Regions from separate parts of the Bacillus paramobilis genome, predicted to be linked through region 1. Evidence: predicted binding sites of a transcription regulator. Region 1 holds the regulator's gene; the other holds the start of a gene.
What was found. Region 1 encodes LexA, which represses DNA repair genes until DNA is damaged. Its sites were predicted from a motif close to CGAACATATGTTCG; they were not measured.

Region 1 (7,721 bases):
ATGTACGAACAAAACTAAGTACAAACTTCCCAGTTCCTGAAGTTAATTTTCCACTGCTCATATTCGTTGCCGCCCAAAAAGCGAATGGAACAGATAAAAAGGCAGAAATAAATGTACCTAATATCGCAATTGCCAACGTATCAATTAAACCATGTAATAAATCTTCACCATCCGGCAAAGATACATACGACCAATCTGGATTCAATACACCTGTCATAATTGCTTTTGTAATTTCTCCTGCCGTATCCTTTATTCCCTCTAACGGGACTCCTGAAAAAGCCCATACATAAACAAATGCAAGTGCTATAAAAATAAACCAGCGATACACACTCGGTTTCTTCGGTTTTGGTATGATTAACGTCGTTTTACTCATTATAATTTCTCCCGCAACAATGTACTTACATAATCAATCAACAATACAACAACAAGGGTATAGATAATAATAGATGCCGTTTGTTGATATTGTAAAAACCCAAGTGTACGATCATAATATAATCCAATACCACCTGCCCCTACTAAACCTAAAACAGCTGCTGCACGTACGTTTACCTCAAATGTATAAAGAACATAAGAGACAAAATGCGCTTTCACTTGCGGAATTACCCCATACACAATCCATTGCACTTTATTTGCTCCTACTGCTGTCATCGCTTCTAATGGACCTGAATCAATCGATTCAATTGACTCATACAACAATTTCGCCACGAGCCCAATTGAGAAAAAAGTAAGAGCCAAAATACCTGGAAGTGGTCCTATTCCAAAAATAGCTACGAAAATTGCCGCTAATAATAAATCTGGTATCGTTCGAATAAAATTTAAAACCAATCGAGCTGGACCGTACAAAAATGTACTAGTAAACACATTACTTGCCGCCAATAGTGCCAGTGGAATAGCTAAAATCGCTCCTAAGGTCGTCCCAATAATCGCCATACGTATTGTATCTAACATCGCAGTTGTAATAACTTGAAAATAACTCCAATCAGGCGGCACCATCTCTTTTAACAAATCAATCATATTAGGAAAACCAACTACTAGTTTTGAAAACGATGCGTCGACCTGTACACTACTTCCCCACAACAGTAAAATGACTAGAATAGCCGTTAACATATGTTTCAACTTACTCGGCGGCTTCGGTATCGATTTCGAATATATCGTCACGTCATTCATTTAACTGCCACCTCTAACAATTCACTTTGCTGCGCTACGTCTCCATAAATTTCAGCAAATTTTTCATCCGTTGCCTCTTCTACTGAGCCATCAAAAACAATTTCGCCTGCATGTAATCCAATAATGCGTGTCGCATATTGCCTAGCTAAGTCAATAGAATGTAAGTTTACAATTGTTGTAATTCCAAAATCTTCATTAATTTTTTTCAAATCATCTAATACTTGCTTGGTTGTTAGCGGATCTAACGACGCAACAGGTTCATCTGCCAATATGATTTTCGCTTCTTGCGCCAACGCTCTAGCAATCGATACACGTTGCTGTTGTCCTCCTGATAATTCATCAGCTCGCGCATATGCTTTTTCTAAAATATTCACCCTTTTTAACGATTGAAAAGCAAGCTCCAAATCTTCTTTTGGAAATAAACCTAACGTTGTACGCAGTGTCGAATGATACCCTACACGGCCAGCTAATACATTTTTCAATACCGTTGATCGCTTTACAAGGTTAAAACTTTGAAAAATCATACCAATATCTCGGCGCATGCGTCGTAAGCCTTTTCCTTTTGCAGCAGTTATAGATTCACCTTCAATCATGATTTCGCCTTCTGTAATCTCATGAAGACGGTTTACCGATCTTAGAAGTGTAGACTTTCCAGCCCCAGACAGCCCTACCATTACAACAAACTCACCTTTTTGAACGTTCAAGTTTATATTATTTAATCCTTTTGTACCATTCGGATACACTTTGGAGACATTTCGAAACTCTATCACACATCTTACCTACCTTCTATGTATTCAAAACGGCAAACTAACTGAAAATAAACCCTTCTTCCAGTTAGCTGCCATTTCCATATGTATTATTGCGTTTTTACTTTCTTTCCATATTCACGAACGATATCAAATTTACTATCATCAGATTTAACATATCCTTCATGTGAATATACTTCTTTAATGATTTTGTGACCTTCCTCATTCTTTCCTATTTCAATGAAAGCATCCTGTAATTTCTTGCTCCACTCTTCATCTAAATCAGAGCGTACCGAAATCGTATCGTTTGGAATTTTCTCTGTAAATTTCACTATTTTTGTTTGATCGAATATATTCGGATAATCTTTTTTCACAATATTACGAGCATCTTGGAATACAACAGCTGCATCTACATCACCATTTAAAAGAGCAATAAGCGACTGATCGTGACCTTTTAATGTAACAGGTTTCACATCCTTTAACGGATCAACCCCCTCTTTTAACAATACAGCTGCAGGCCATACGTATCCCGCTGATGACGTTACATCTTGATAACCAATTTTTTTACCTTTTAAATCTTTTACACTATTAATATTTGAATCTTTCTTCACTACAAACTCAGATTTATAAAAATCTACTAAATCCTTTGTAGGAGCTCCGGTTTCATCATCTACCCCAAAACGTTGTGCTTGTAAAATTACGTTTGCAGCCTTTTTCTCATGTGCTAGCACATATGCTGTTGGAGGTAAAAAGCCTACATCTACTTGCTTAGATGCCATCGCTTCTACAATTGTATTGTAATTCGTTGAAATACTAACTTTTACCGGGATATTTAATTTATCACTTAATAACTTTTCCAATGGTTTTGCCTTTGCCTCTAACGTATCTGCATTTTGAGAAGGAACAAATTGAACATTTATAGTCTTCGGTACATAACCTTTTTTCGTATCTTCAGTTTTACTTGCACTTGATTCTTTCGTTCCACAGCCACTTAATAATCCCGCCGCCAGTACAACTGTCGTGCTCATTGCAAAAACTTTTTTCAACATATTAAAGCCTCCATTTTTATTGTTATAAATTACCTTCCGTAAACATGAAGAAATATATCACACATTTTTATTAATAATTGCTTATTTACAGAATCTTTACACATTCTATACATTCTCATTAAAATTCTCTTCATATATTTGATATGCTTAACTAGTAGATAACAATAGAAAAGGTGAATGATATTGAATCAAAAACAAATTGTAACTTTAAACATCTTATTAACAAGTGATATACACGGTACTGTTTATCCAATTCACTACCAAGATAACTCCAAAGCTGAAATTGGTTTAGCTAAAATTTCTACTCTTATAAAAAAAGAACGTTCCAAAAACAGAAACGTTCTTTTAATTGATAACGGTGACTTCATACAAGGAACACCCTTTACTTATCATTACGCTACATATGCAAAAGATAAGCAAAATCCAATGTCCTTATTAGCGAACTATTTACGTTATGATGCTGCAGTTATCGGGAATCATGAATTTAATTATGGAATGGACGTATTAAATCATGCTATTTCTACTGCGAACTTCCCGTATCTATCAGCAAATATTTTAGATACAAACAGAAAAGAACCTTATTTCGGGAAACCATATATAATAAAACATATTGAATCAAATATAAAAATTGCTATTTTAGGGATAACAACGCATTACATTCCTAATTGGGAACAACCTCATCACATTCAAGATCTACAATTTGAAGATGCATTAGAAACAACAAAAAAATGGGTTTCTTACATTCGCGAACAAGAACAACCAGATTTACTAGTCGTAGCGTATCATGGAGGATTTGAACGCGATTTACAAACCGGGGTACCGACTGAAGTTTTAACAGGTGAAAACCAAGGTTATGCAATGTGCTATGAAATTGAAGGCATAGATATTTTACTAACAGGCCATCAACACCGGGAAATCGCTCACGCCGTAATAAATGGTGTAACAGTTTTACAGACCGGATGCAATGGACACTCCGTCGGAAAAATAACAGTAACATTCGAGAAAATAGAACAAAAATGGGTAAAAAAAGAGAGTTATTCACAATTATTGCCTGTGCGAGGAATTGTGGCGGACCAACATATGCTTTCCTTGGTTACCGATTATGAAGAGAAAACACAAAATTGGCTCGATCAACCTATTGGACTAATCTATGGAGATATGCAAATTTCAGACGCTATGCAAACTCGTTTGCAAGACCATCCTTTTATTGAATTCATAAATAAGATACAGATGGATATAGCTAATGTTTCTATTTCTTGTACAAGCTTATTCCATAATACATCTCCAGGTTTCCCTGGTCATGTAACAATGCGTGACATCGTTTCTAATTATATTTATCCAAATACATTAAAAGTAATTAGAATAACTGGAGCAGATATAAAAAACGCCCTTGAACTTTCTGCTTCTTATTTCACATTACATGCAGATGGAACTATCATCGTAAACCCTACCTTCATAGAACCGAAGCCACAACACTATAATTACGATATGTGGGAAGGGATTTCGTACGTATTAAACATTTCCAAACCTATTGGCGAGAGAGTAGAATCTTTACAGTATAAAGGCGCTCCTCTTAATATGGATGAAGAATATGACGTCGTTATGAATAATTATCGCGCAAGCGGCGGAGGAAACTTCTTTATGTTTCAAAATAAGCCCGTAATAAAAGACATACCAACAGATATGTCTGAACTTATCGCTAACTATATATTGAAGCACAAAAAGATAGAGGCATCAGTCAACAATAACTGGAAAGTTATTAAATAACGGATATAATAAATAAAAAAGATGGGCTTCGCCCATCTTTTAGTTTAATTTTGCATTATCTTGCTTTTTTAAAGCCTTTAATTTCGCCGGTGTAACATCAGTACCTTCTTCGTTAACAACTTTAATTCCTTTAAGTTCGTTTAACATATTTTGACGAAATCCTTTTAAATATTGTTCACGTAGCGATTGGCGCTCACGTTGTTCTTCTTCAGTTAAGCCTTCAGCTTTTGCTTTTTTCGCTAAGAAGTTAATGCGTTCAATGAGTTCGTGACTTTGCATCTCGAATCCCCCTTTTACTCAAAACTGATTATTATCATACAATAGTTAGTCCTCTTTATCAAGCAATTGCTTTGTATATTCTACATATCTTCGATGTACAGTTGCCTTTGAAACTTCATGACCAAAACCACGAAGTGTTGCTGCAATTTCTTCAAAAGTTAATTCATTCCGGCGTAAACGTACAATTTCCTCAATTGGCACTTCTTTCTTCTCTCGTCCTACGCTTAAATGACGATTCTTCAAATTATTTTCTGGACGATAACCTTTTTCTACTGCACGTTGCATACCACGTTTAATTTTCAAGTTATGAATCTTTCTTTGATACTCTTCAACAATACCAATAATATCTAATACCATCGAATCAGAATCCGATAATTGTAATTCTCCATTATGCGTGTGCGTGTATACTTTTATTCCCTCTTTATGTAAACAATGCATTAATGCAATCTTTGCATTCCCCCTACCAAGGCGCGTTTCATCTTGTATGAGTAGCACATCAATTTGTTCGTCTCGAATGGTATCTAGCACTTCTAATATACCGTCACGTTCAATCGTATACCCACTAGCCTGTTCTTCAATTACCTTAGCAACATTCATTTGATAGCGCTCAGCTAAATGCAATAATTCATCTTTTTGACGTAATAATGACGTTTCTTGCGCTTCTTTCGTTGTACTCACACGTGCATAAATAATTGCATTCATTATGAACCCCTCTTTCTCACTATTATTTCCCTCCAGTGTAACATAAATTCGCCTTTTGTTCGAACTTATGTTTGTAGAATGTTTTTTCGCATGTTATACTTATTAATAAGAAAAACGAAAGAAAACGAGGTGTTAGAAAACATGGAAAAGTTAACGAAACGCCAGCAAGACATTCTCGACTTTATTAAGCTAAAAGTACAAGAAAAAGGATATCCACCTTCCGTACGTGAAATTGGTCAAGCAGTCGGCCTCGCTTCTAGTTCTACAGTGCACGGACATTTATCACGACTAGAAGAAAAAGGATATATTCGACGCGATCCAACAAAACCACGAGCAATTGAAATTTTAGGTGACGATCGAATGGATGCAGAAACACAATCTGTTATTCAAGTTCCAATTATCGGAAAAGTTACTGCTGGATTACCGATTACAGCAGTTGAAAGTGTAGAAGATCACTTCCCACTTCCAGCTAGCATTGTTGCTGGAGCAGACCAAGTGTTTATGTTACGTATTTCTGGAGATAGTATGATTGAAGCTGGTATTTTCGATGGAGATTTAGTTGTTGTTCGCCAACAACAGTCTGCATACAACGGTGAAATTGTAGTCGCTTTAACAGAAGATAACGAAGCAACTGTTAAACGTTTCTATAAAGAAAAAGACCATTTCCGTCTACAACCGGAAAACTCTTCATTAGAACCTATCATTTTAAAACAAGTGTCAGTTATCGGAAAAGTAATTGGCGTATATCGTGATTTACATTAAGCATAATAAAAGAAGATAATTACCTTATTTATATACGGTAATTATCTTCTTTTTTGTATTTTGATAGATTTTCATATATTCTATTTCTTATGAACGAGTTTCAATCGTCACATCGCCAGCAGCTGTTTTACCGCTAATCTTTTTACTACCATTACCAATCGTTATATTTTTATTTTCTTCATTAAAAATCATCACTTCACCAGCAGCACTTTGCCCCGTTATAACTGCATCTTGTGGTTTTTCCAATAAAGTTATATCTACATCACCAGCAGTTGAACTTGCCTCTACATCATATTTAGGATCATGATCCATAATGTGCACTTCCCCACTAGCCGACTTCGCTGTTACTTTCCCTATTACTTTTTTAAAGTTCACCTCACCAGCTTTTGTAGATCCCTCCACACTCTTAGCTGTGACATGTTTCAAATCTACTTCCCCAGCCATTGTTCCAACACTTACATGATCACTTTTCACATCACTTATTTCTATTTGTCCAGCGGATGAATTTACTTTTATCTCTTGGTAAGAACGTTCAGGTACAAGGAGAGTTATTGTAGACGTTTGAAACCTAAAATCGTAAAAAGAAAAATCAAATGAAGCACCTTTTTCTCTTTCCCCAATAATTTTTAATGTGTCACCATCTTCTGCAATACGAACCTCTTGTTTACGTGCATCTCCTGTGTGCTTTACATAAAAAGAAGAGTCGGGAGATTTTTGGACAACAATATCCCCAGCGTCTAACTTAACTTCTATATTTTTTAATGTTTCGTTTTTAATAACGTCTTCTTTGTTTCCTTTTTCTGCAGTTTGTACTGCTTTTTCATACGTTTGTGAAATCCCTATTACTCCAATAATGATACAAGCGATTGCTACTAACAATATTTTTTTCATCATCTACTCCCCTTTTATCATTTTGAAGTTCCATATTACATAACGTACGCATAACTTTTTAAACCACTTCGTACTATAATAAGCGATAATACATAACAACAAACCTACTCCAACAAACGTTATACTAACGAATACATCCAACCATATAAAAGTACCCATAAATACTTTTCCAATAACGAAAAATGGTGTCACTACACTAGCAATCCCACCGACCCAAAAAGAAAATATAAAAGCGATAATTGCCACTAACGGGCCTAACACAATAATGAAATTAAACAAACTAAGTCCAATCGCTGCCATGACAGCCCTTGTTATATTCGAAGTAGATGGGTCCTTTTTCATTTCATCAAAGCGATAC
Region 2 (7,721 bases), 2.4 Mb from region 1:
GTCTTTGTAATAACGGTGCAATCTCTTCTATTACTAAAACAGAAAGATGCTCACATTCTTTTATTGATAAATCCGCCCAAGTACGATTTTCACGTAATAGCCTGTCTGCAATTCTCTTCAGCGCTGCATGGAATAATTCCCCGATATCTGGCGCATCCAGTTTGAAAATATCACGCTCTCTTAATGATAAACCGTGCTGCGCGAAATGAGCATATGCGCAACGGTTAAATAGTTCCATACGAGAGACGCTTCCTTTTATTGTGTCTCCGTATAAATCTCTACTTACAACTGAACTTAGCTTTTTCGCACGATTTCGGTAGAATAAGCTTGATAATACGCGGCTACTTTTTTGCTTCCATTCATCTGAAGTAACGTAGAAATTATATACGTCCCACCAAAAGTCTAAATTCCCTTCAAATCCGTATCGCTTCCACGTTTGAAGTTGCTGCATTACATATGACAGCGTTACTTCTGGCGTTGCTACGTATGAAATTTGTTCCGAACGTGATAAATCATTTACGTCATTCGTAATAAATGTATCTTTCACATCAGGGAACATTCTTTTTATTTTCTTAATAAAGCTAGACGCAAGTAACGTCTTTCCTTCCTCATCTGCAAGCGGACAAGAAATATATAATTTCTCTGTCGCTCTCGTTACCATTTGGTACATAACGAACTGTTCTTCTAATAAAGTTTGTCTCGTCGTTGGTGCTAATTCGATACCTGCAGCACTAAGAACATCTCTTTCTTCATCAGAAAGCATACCTTCATCCATAGGTGCTGCTGGAATTACACCTTCATTCACGCCAATGACAAATGTTGCTTTCACATTTGATAATCTAGAACGATCAATATTCGCAATTAACACTTGGTCTAATGACGGCGGAATGTTTGCGAATTGAAGCGCCTCAAGCCCTGTCGACATAACGTCTGTGAACATAGAAAGTGACATTTTCTCCTCGCCAAGCATTTCAACGAACGTATCAAGAAGACTCATTACTTCTTCCCATACTTGCTCATGATCTGTCGCAAATAAGAAATCTCCGCTCTCTTCTGCACGAACACGTAATGCTTCTAGTTTTTTCGGAACATCAAGCTCTTCTAAAAATAAGTAAACAGCTTCGCACATTTGCATAACTGTTCCCGCACGTTTCAGCCTTTTTTGCATACGAATAACAGGCGTTCTTACAACGTCGCGCAGTCGATTTATTTTCTCTTCCATTTCACGTTCACTGTCTGTAATCATCCCGTCTGTATCGTCAAGAGAACGATAGCGGCGATACATCCATGGATCTTCAGACGTCCATCTCTTCCCTTGTACACCGTACGCTAAACAGTAGTTTTCAAACTCATCCATCTCTTCGCGCATCGTTTCTTTTCTTACGTCTAATGGATATAAAAGCTCTGTTTTCACGCAGCGAAACACTGCATCATAACGCCAATTCCCACTAATAATCTCTAGTGCAGAACGAATACATTCTACTAGCGGATGATGTGACATCGGGCGTTTTTCATCGATGAAGTGCGGGATATTATAATCTGTAAATAACGTTCGCATCACATCGTAATAACTTTCCCCATTACGAAGAAGAACCGCAATATCTCGGTAACGATAGTCTTCGTCCGCCACAAGTCTACGAATTTCACGAGCAACACCTTCTACTTCAGCTCGTAAATTCGCTGCTGTATGAATCGTTACACTTGCTTCCCCGTGAAACTTTTCATTTGGTCGTGCTTCATAATGAGTTTCTAAATGCGCTAATGCTTGCGAATGAAAACGTGGTTGTTCCATAAGCGGAATTGTTTTTTCAATTTCTATCTTCTCTTCACGTGCTACTTGTTTTATTTTTTCATACGTTAACGTCGTTTCATAAAATAAATCTAGTTCATTTACTGGCTGCGCTAACGTTTTTTCATCTATCGTTAACGTGATCGTAACTCTCGCTCCGCAAATCATAAGCTGTCTTACAATTTCTAGCTCTTGCGGTGAGAACGAATGAAATCCATCTATATAAATTTCAGCCCCATTTACATATTCAGATTGCGGAAGCTTTTCGACTAGCAATTGCAGGTAGTCTTCTGAATCTAAATATTTTCCGATTAAAGCACGTTCGAAATCATCATATAATAGTTGTAGATCATACACTTTATTCGCTAATAGCTTTTGTTCGGCACTGCTACTATGCGCATCTAATTGTTGCCACATTTCATATACGTTAGATGGCGTCACGTTGTAACGTTTAAACTCCGCAATCATACTACCAAGATGTTCAAAGAAACCGTTTTGCTCCGCTGCTTTTTGGAACACTGATAATCCATCTTTACGAGACTCTACAATTTTACGAAGTAGCATATGTACGCCTGCTTCATCAATGTGAAGACGACTCGCTCCGCCAACTTCTTGCAGCACCTTCCACGCTAACCGTGAAAAACTAAAAACTTGTGCCCGAATAGAACCTCTAACATCCTCACTACCAATTAACGCCTGCTGTGTTTGGAATGTCATCTGTTCTGGCACAAGATATAATATTGTTTCCCCTCTTGGGCGCTGCTTTAACTCTTCTTGCACTTCGTGTAAACAAAGTGTACTTTTTCCACTTCCCGCTCTACCAATCACAAATCGAAGTGACATGTAACCCCACCTTTCACTTACATAACGAACGTTAGTTTGCTACTATAATTGTATTATAGGACACGAAAAAAGACAAACGGAGTAGTTTGTCTTTTACTATACTTCTACCTATTATATCAACCTTTTGAAAAATTCGTTTGCACCTCTTGAATTGGCCAATATCGTAAATCAACTTTACCGACAACTGTATCAGCTTTTACAAATCCAAAGTGTCTACTATCCCAGCTTCCGAGTCGGTTATCGCCTACTACAAAAATATATCCAGGTGGTACCGACTTTTCTTTCGTTAACTCTTCTAGTTTAAAATCACCTGTTAGTTGTCGTCCATTTGTCTCTTTCTTATACGTCTCTAAATAAGGTTCATCCACGAATTGTCCGTTTATATACAGTTTATCATGCTTATATTCAATTTGATCCCCAGGTAAACCGATAATTCGTTTTACATAGTCCTCTTTTTTATTCGCATGAAACACAACAACATCAAACCTGTTCAAGTCCCCTACTTGATAACTCACCTTATTTACAACGAGCATATTGCCATCTTGCAATGTCGGCATCATTGACTTCCCCTCTACAACGTACGTTGAAAAGAAAAACGTTCGAAAAAATACAGCTAATAATACACCAATTAAAATTGTTCGTATCCACTCTATGCCTTCTTTTTTCAAAGTTTTCTTCATCCGCTTCTCCCCTTACCCTTTAATAATGAAGCTTTCCTTTACAAAGAAGACTATTCTTAATGTAGTTCTAACTTTACTTCGATTTTCTTGCCGACATACCATAAAATAAAAATACCAATTGCTACAATGACTGATTTCACCGGATTATGAATAAATGACATTAAATCATGACCGATATACGTTAAAATAAAAATCATCACAAGTTTTCCGAACGCGAGCGCAAGACCAAACTGTTTTACACTAATGCGAGATAAACCAGCAACAACATTTATAAGCGCAGACGGTGTAAACGGAAAACAAAATATAACGAAAATCGGCGCGAACCCTTTCCTTTCAATCCACCCCATTGCCTTTCGTACTCTCTCATGCTTATTTACAAAAGAAAAGAAACGACTTCGGCCAAAATGGCGGATAATGAAAAAGACAAGTAAAGCACCCATTACTGATCCAAGCCACGAATAAAGAAAACCGAGCCAAAATCCAAATGCAACAGCATTCGCCAATACAAATACGATGAGTGGCAATGCCGGAATCAACGCTTCTATCATCGGTAAACCAATACCAAGAAGTGGTCCGAACGCTTTATAACTTTCAACAATATGATCCATATTTTCTGGTGAAAAATACTCTTTGATTGTCTGAAAATCCATTCTACACTTTACCCCTTTACTCTAAGTACTACCTCTACTGTATCATCGCTTATATGAAAGAGGAAATGGTAGATACGACATATGGAGATGTAATTATTAAGTTTCCATATCTTTCATTAGAATTCCTTCATTATTATGCTATGATAATCTATCAATATTCGACAGGACTTGTCGCGATTTTAGAAGTGGTCCTTTTGTTTTGGTAGCAAATTCCTCGGTAACTGAAATTATATCGGCGATTTTCTGAATATATCGACCATAACTCGCTTTTTATCAGCGATTTCTCGAATATATCAACCACAACTCGCTTTTTATCGGCGATTTCTCGAATATATCGACTTACCGACAAAAACTGACAAATAAAAGGATGGGGGGTTCCCCCATCCTCTTACACTTCGCCTTCTTTCACAAAATATACTTTCTCGTATGCTGGTTTTAATCTAGATTGTTCAGTTTTATCAATCTCTTTAAAACAAGGGCTCCCTTGTTTTTTCCTACGATCTTCATATTCAGTACGCAATTTCGCTGTACGATTTTGTTGATTTTCAAAACTACTTTTTGATATTTCTAATTTCACAGCAAAGCCATTTATAAATCTAACAATAACATTTCCGTCCTTTGACTCTTTATTACTTTCAATATAAAAATGAGACAACCAAGCACACTCTTTTCTAGAGTATGAATAAGTGGGAAAAAAATAAAGTTGATCTGTCGGACTAATCGCAATCGGTGCTTTATGTGTAATATGAGTTAACTCTTTCGTTCCTTCTTTTCTGCCTAAGAAACTAGAACCATGCTTGCGGCAACTTCTTTCTATAATATCTAGAGGCTTTTGAAATACGAAAAAGGAATCTTCCCTCTCAACAACTCGTGTAACAATTTTCTTTTCACTTAGAATAACAGGAAGTAAGGCCATTGTATTTTTATTTACCACATAGTTTTCAACATAACGTTCTACTTTACTTTCCATATTCTACTGTCTCCTTTTTTCCATTTATATTAGCAGCTGCATATATAATTTTAGCATCTACGAAAAGGAATTGGTTTACAGATTCCGCTTTTTTACAATACTTTATCATTTATCAAACATCTTTCAAATTATAAAATAATGATATAGTGATTCCATAATTTAAAACCTATACAAATGCATATATACTACCTATAAATATTTACAACTGCTTCTTCATTTTTCATCATCACGACAATTAACTTTGCTATAATTAAAAGGAAAATCCAATAAATGGAGGTCCACTATGGAAGAAAAAGAAATGCAACCAACGATTCAAATGAAAAACAGTAGCATTGTGATCGTGAAAAACTCAGCTAGCATTATATTCGGCTTATTTTTCATTCTACTATTTTTTGCAAAGCCTTTTCGTAAATCGAAATGCCCTGAATGTAAGAAACGCGCGAAGAAAAAGGTTGAAAAAGAAGAGTAAAAGGCCTTCCATTTTGGAAAGCCTTTTACTCTTCTTCATCTTCAAAAAAAACGACTATTTTTTCTTCATCTAAAACGAGCGAATGAGATTTCTTCAATCGTATTGTGTAGGTCTACTTTATTCCCACTACGAACATCGAGTATTACTTCATTTGTATACTTTTCCATCGTATATTACAACAAAAAAAGGGATGGCAGCAGCCATCCCTTTTTTCCATAATAAACTATAAAATTATAGTTTGATTACGTTTTTAGCTTGAGGTCCACGGTTACCATCTTCGATTTCGAAGCTAACTTTTTGACCTTCTTCTAGAGATTTGAAACCTTCAGTTTCGATTGCAGAGAAATGTACGAATACATCGTTTTCGCCTGGAACTTCGATGAAACCGAAGCCTTTTTCGTTGTTAAACCATTTTACTTGTCCTGTTACTGCCATAATTATTTCCTCCTAAAGAAAACACAATTTATTTTAGTCTTCCTGTATAAAAAAAGAATCCACACATTATCAAACACGAAACATAAACTAGTTCTCACATACTTTTTCTCGTTCGTTTTCGGCACTTGATAATATATGGATTGCTTAATTTAACTATTCAACTGACTTCATCATAGCATACTTAAAATAAAATGTACAATCTTTTTTGAAAATAACTGACAAATTAAATTGATTGTACATTCGTAAATAATTGATTGTAGTATGTGCGGATTTCACTTTAAAATGAACACACACCATTTGAATGCGATTACATCCCTTATTCTGAAGTGTTACAATATAATCATACAATCGTTATATTGGAGGGGATTATATGTCAAACTACGCCAACGAAGAAAAGCTTACAGGGGGAAATGTATCAAATGTGTATCGTTCTGAAAATACTGTTCGGCGAGAATTAAAGTCAGGTAATGCAAAAATTCATACATTATTACAACACTTAGAAAACAAAGGGTTTCATCATGCTCCAAAGTTTTTAGGTGTAGATGAAAAAAATAGAGAGATTTTATCCTTTATTGAAGGAGAAACTGGGAATTATCCGTTAAAAGAATATATGCGGTCTAATGATGTTTTAAAAGAAATAGCAAAGATGCTCCGCCTTTATCATGATGCGGTAAGTGATTTCCCCTTATCAGATGAATGGCAACCGATGGATTGTACTCCTAATGACATTGAGGTTGTATGCCACAATGATTTTGCTATATATAACATTATTTTTAATCAAGAAAAACCAGTAGGCATTATTGATTTCGATGTTGCTGCTCCTGGTCCAAGAATTTGGGATATCGCTTATACGCTTTATACTTGTGTGCCTTTAAGTAGAACATATTATACAGAATCGGGTGAGGCAGTTCACTATGACTCATCACAACATGCTGGTCGTATGAAAGAAAGAGTGAAATTATTTGTCCAGTCCTACGGTAAAAGTATGGACGAAGATTACTTAGGAATGGTTTTACTACGATTAGAAGCTTTATGTACATATATGAAAAGAAAAGCACAAGAAGGCGATGTGAATTTCCAAAGAATGATTGATGAGGGACATTTAGAGCATTATGAAAAAGATATGGAGTTTATTCGCGATCATAGAGCTGAGTGGATTTGATAATATCTTCTTGTTTGTCGATAAGTCGATATATGTGAAAAATCGTTCCGAAAATAACAAGGGGCACCCTTCAAAAAGGGGCCCCTTCCTTTTATTTTGTAAATTGTGCTTCTTCTGTAGATCCTTTTAGCGCTGTCGTTGATGACGTACCGCCTGTAATAACTTGTGCTACTTCATCAAAGTAACCTGTTCCTACTTCGCGTTGATGACGAGTTGCAGAGTAGCCGTGTTTTTCTGCTGCGAATTCTGCTTGTTGTAGTTCAGAGTACGCTGCCATGCCTCTCTCTTTATAGCCACGTGCTAGTTCAAACATGCCGTAGTTTAATGAGTGGAAGCCAGCTAGTGTTACGAACTGGAACTTATAACCGTAAGATGCGATTTCTTTTTGGAAGCTCGCAATTGTTTTCTCATCTAGTTTTTGTTTCCAGTTGAATGAAGGTGAACAGTTGTATGCAAGCAATTTCCCTGGATGCTCTTTATGAATTGCTTCTGCAAATCTTTTTGCATCTTCTAAATTTGGTTCAGACGTTTCGCACCAAACGAGATCTGCATAAGGAGCGTATGCTAAACCACGTGCGATCGCTTGATCAAGACCTGCTTTCGTACGGTAAAATCCTTCTGGAGTTCTTTCTCCTGTAATAAATGCTTTATCAACCGGATCAATATCGCTCGTAATTAAATCTGCTGCATCCGCATCTGTTCTTGCAACGATAATTGTCGGCA

Region 2: the regulator LexA is predicted to act here: its motif matches at 2,658-2,671, upstream of addB (helicase-exonuclease AddAB subunit AddB).

What each region holds. Positions count from the first base shown of each region.
Region 1 is NZ_CP151108.1:1,758,506-1,766,226, reverse strand. It holds gene phnE (phosphonate ABC transporter, permease protein PhnE) at 1-373, opposite strand, end outside; gene phnE (phosphonate ABC transporter, permease protein PhnE) at 373-1,167, opposite strand; gene phnC (phosphonate ABC transporter ATP-binding protein) at 1,164-1,937, opposite strand; gene AABL52_RS09185 (phosphate/phosphite/phosphonate ABC transporter substrate-binding protein) at 2,024-2,962, opposite strand; gene AABL52_RS09180 (bifunctional metallophosphatase/5'-nucleotidase) at 3,146-4,729, shown strand; gene AABL52_RS09175 (DUF896 domain-containing protein) at 4,769-5,008, opposite strand; gene AABL52_RS09170 (YneB family resolvase-like protein) at 5,054-5,710, opposite strand; gene lexA (transcriptional repressor LexA) at 5,852-6,472, shown strand; gene AABL52_RS09160 (DUF4097 family beta strand repeat-containing protein) at 6,560-7,366, opposite strand; gene AABL52_RS09155 (DUF1700 domain-containing protein) at 7,367-7,721, opposite strand, start outside.
Region 2 is NZ_CP151108.1:4,130,014-4,137,734, forward strand. It holds gene addB (helicase-exonuclease AddAB subunit AddB) at 1-2,632, opposite strand, end outside; gene lepB (signal peptidase I) at 2,749-3,312, opposite strand; gene AABL52_RS21165 (TVP38/TMEM64 family protein) at 3,369-3,962, opposite strand; gene AABL52_RS21170 (competence protein ComK) at 4,351-4,932, opposite strand; gene AABL52_RS21175 (hypothetical protein) at 5,216-5,401, shown strand; gene cspA (RNA chaperone/antiterminator CspA) at 5,633-5,836, opposite strand; gene AABL52_RS21185 (phosphotransferase) at 6,207-6,998, shown strand; gene aceA (isocitrate lyase) at 7,090-7,721, opposite strand, start outside.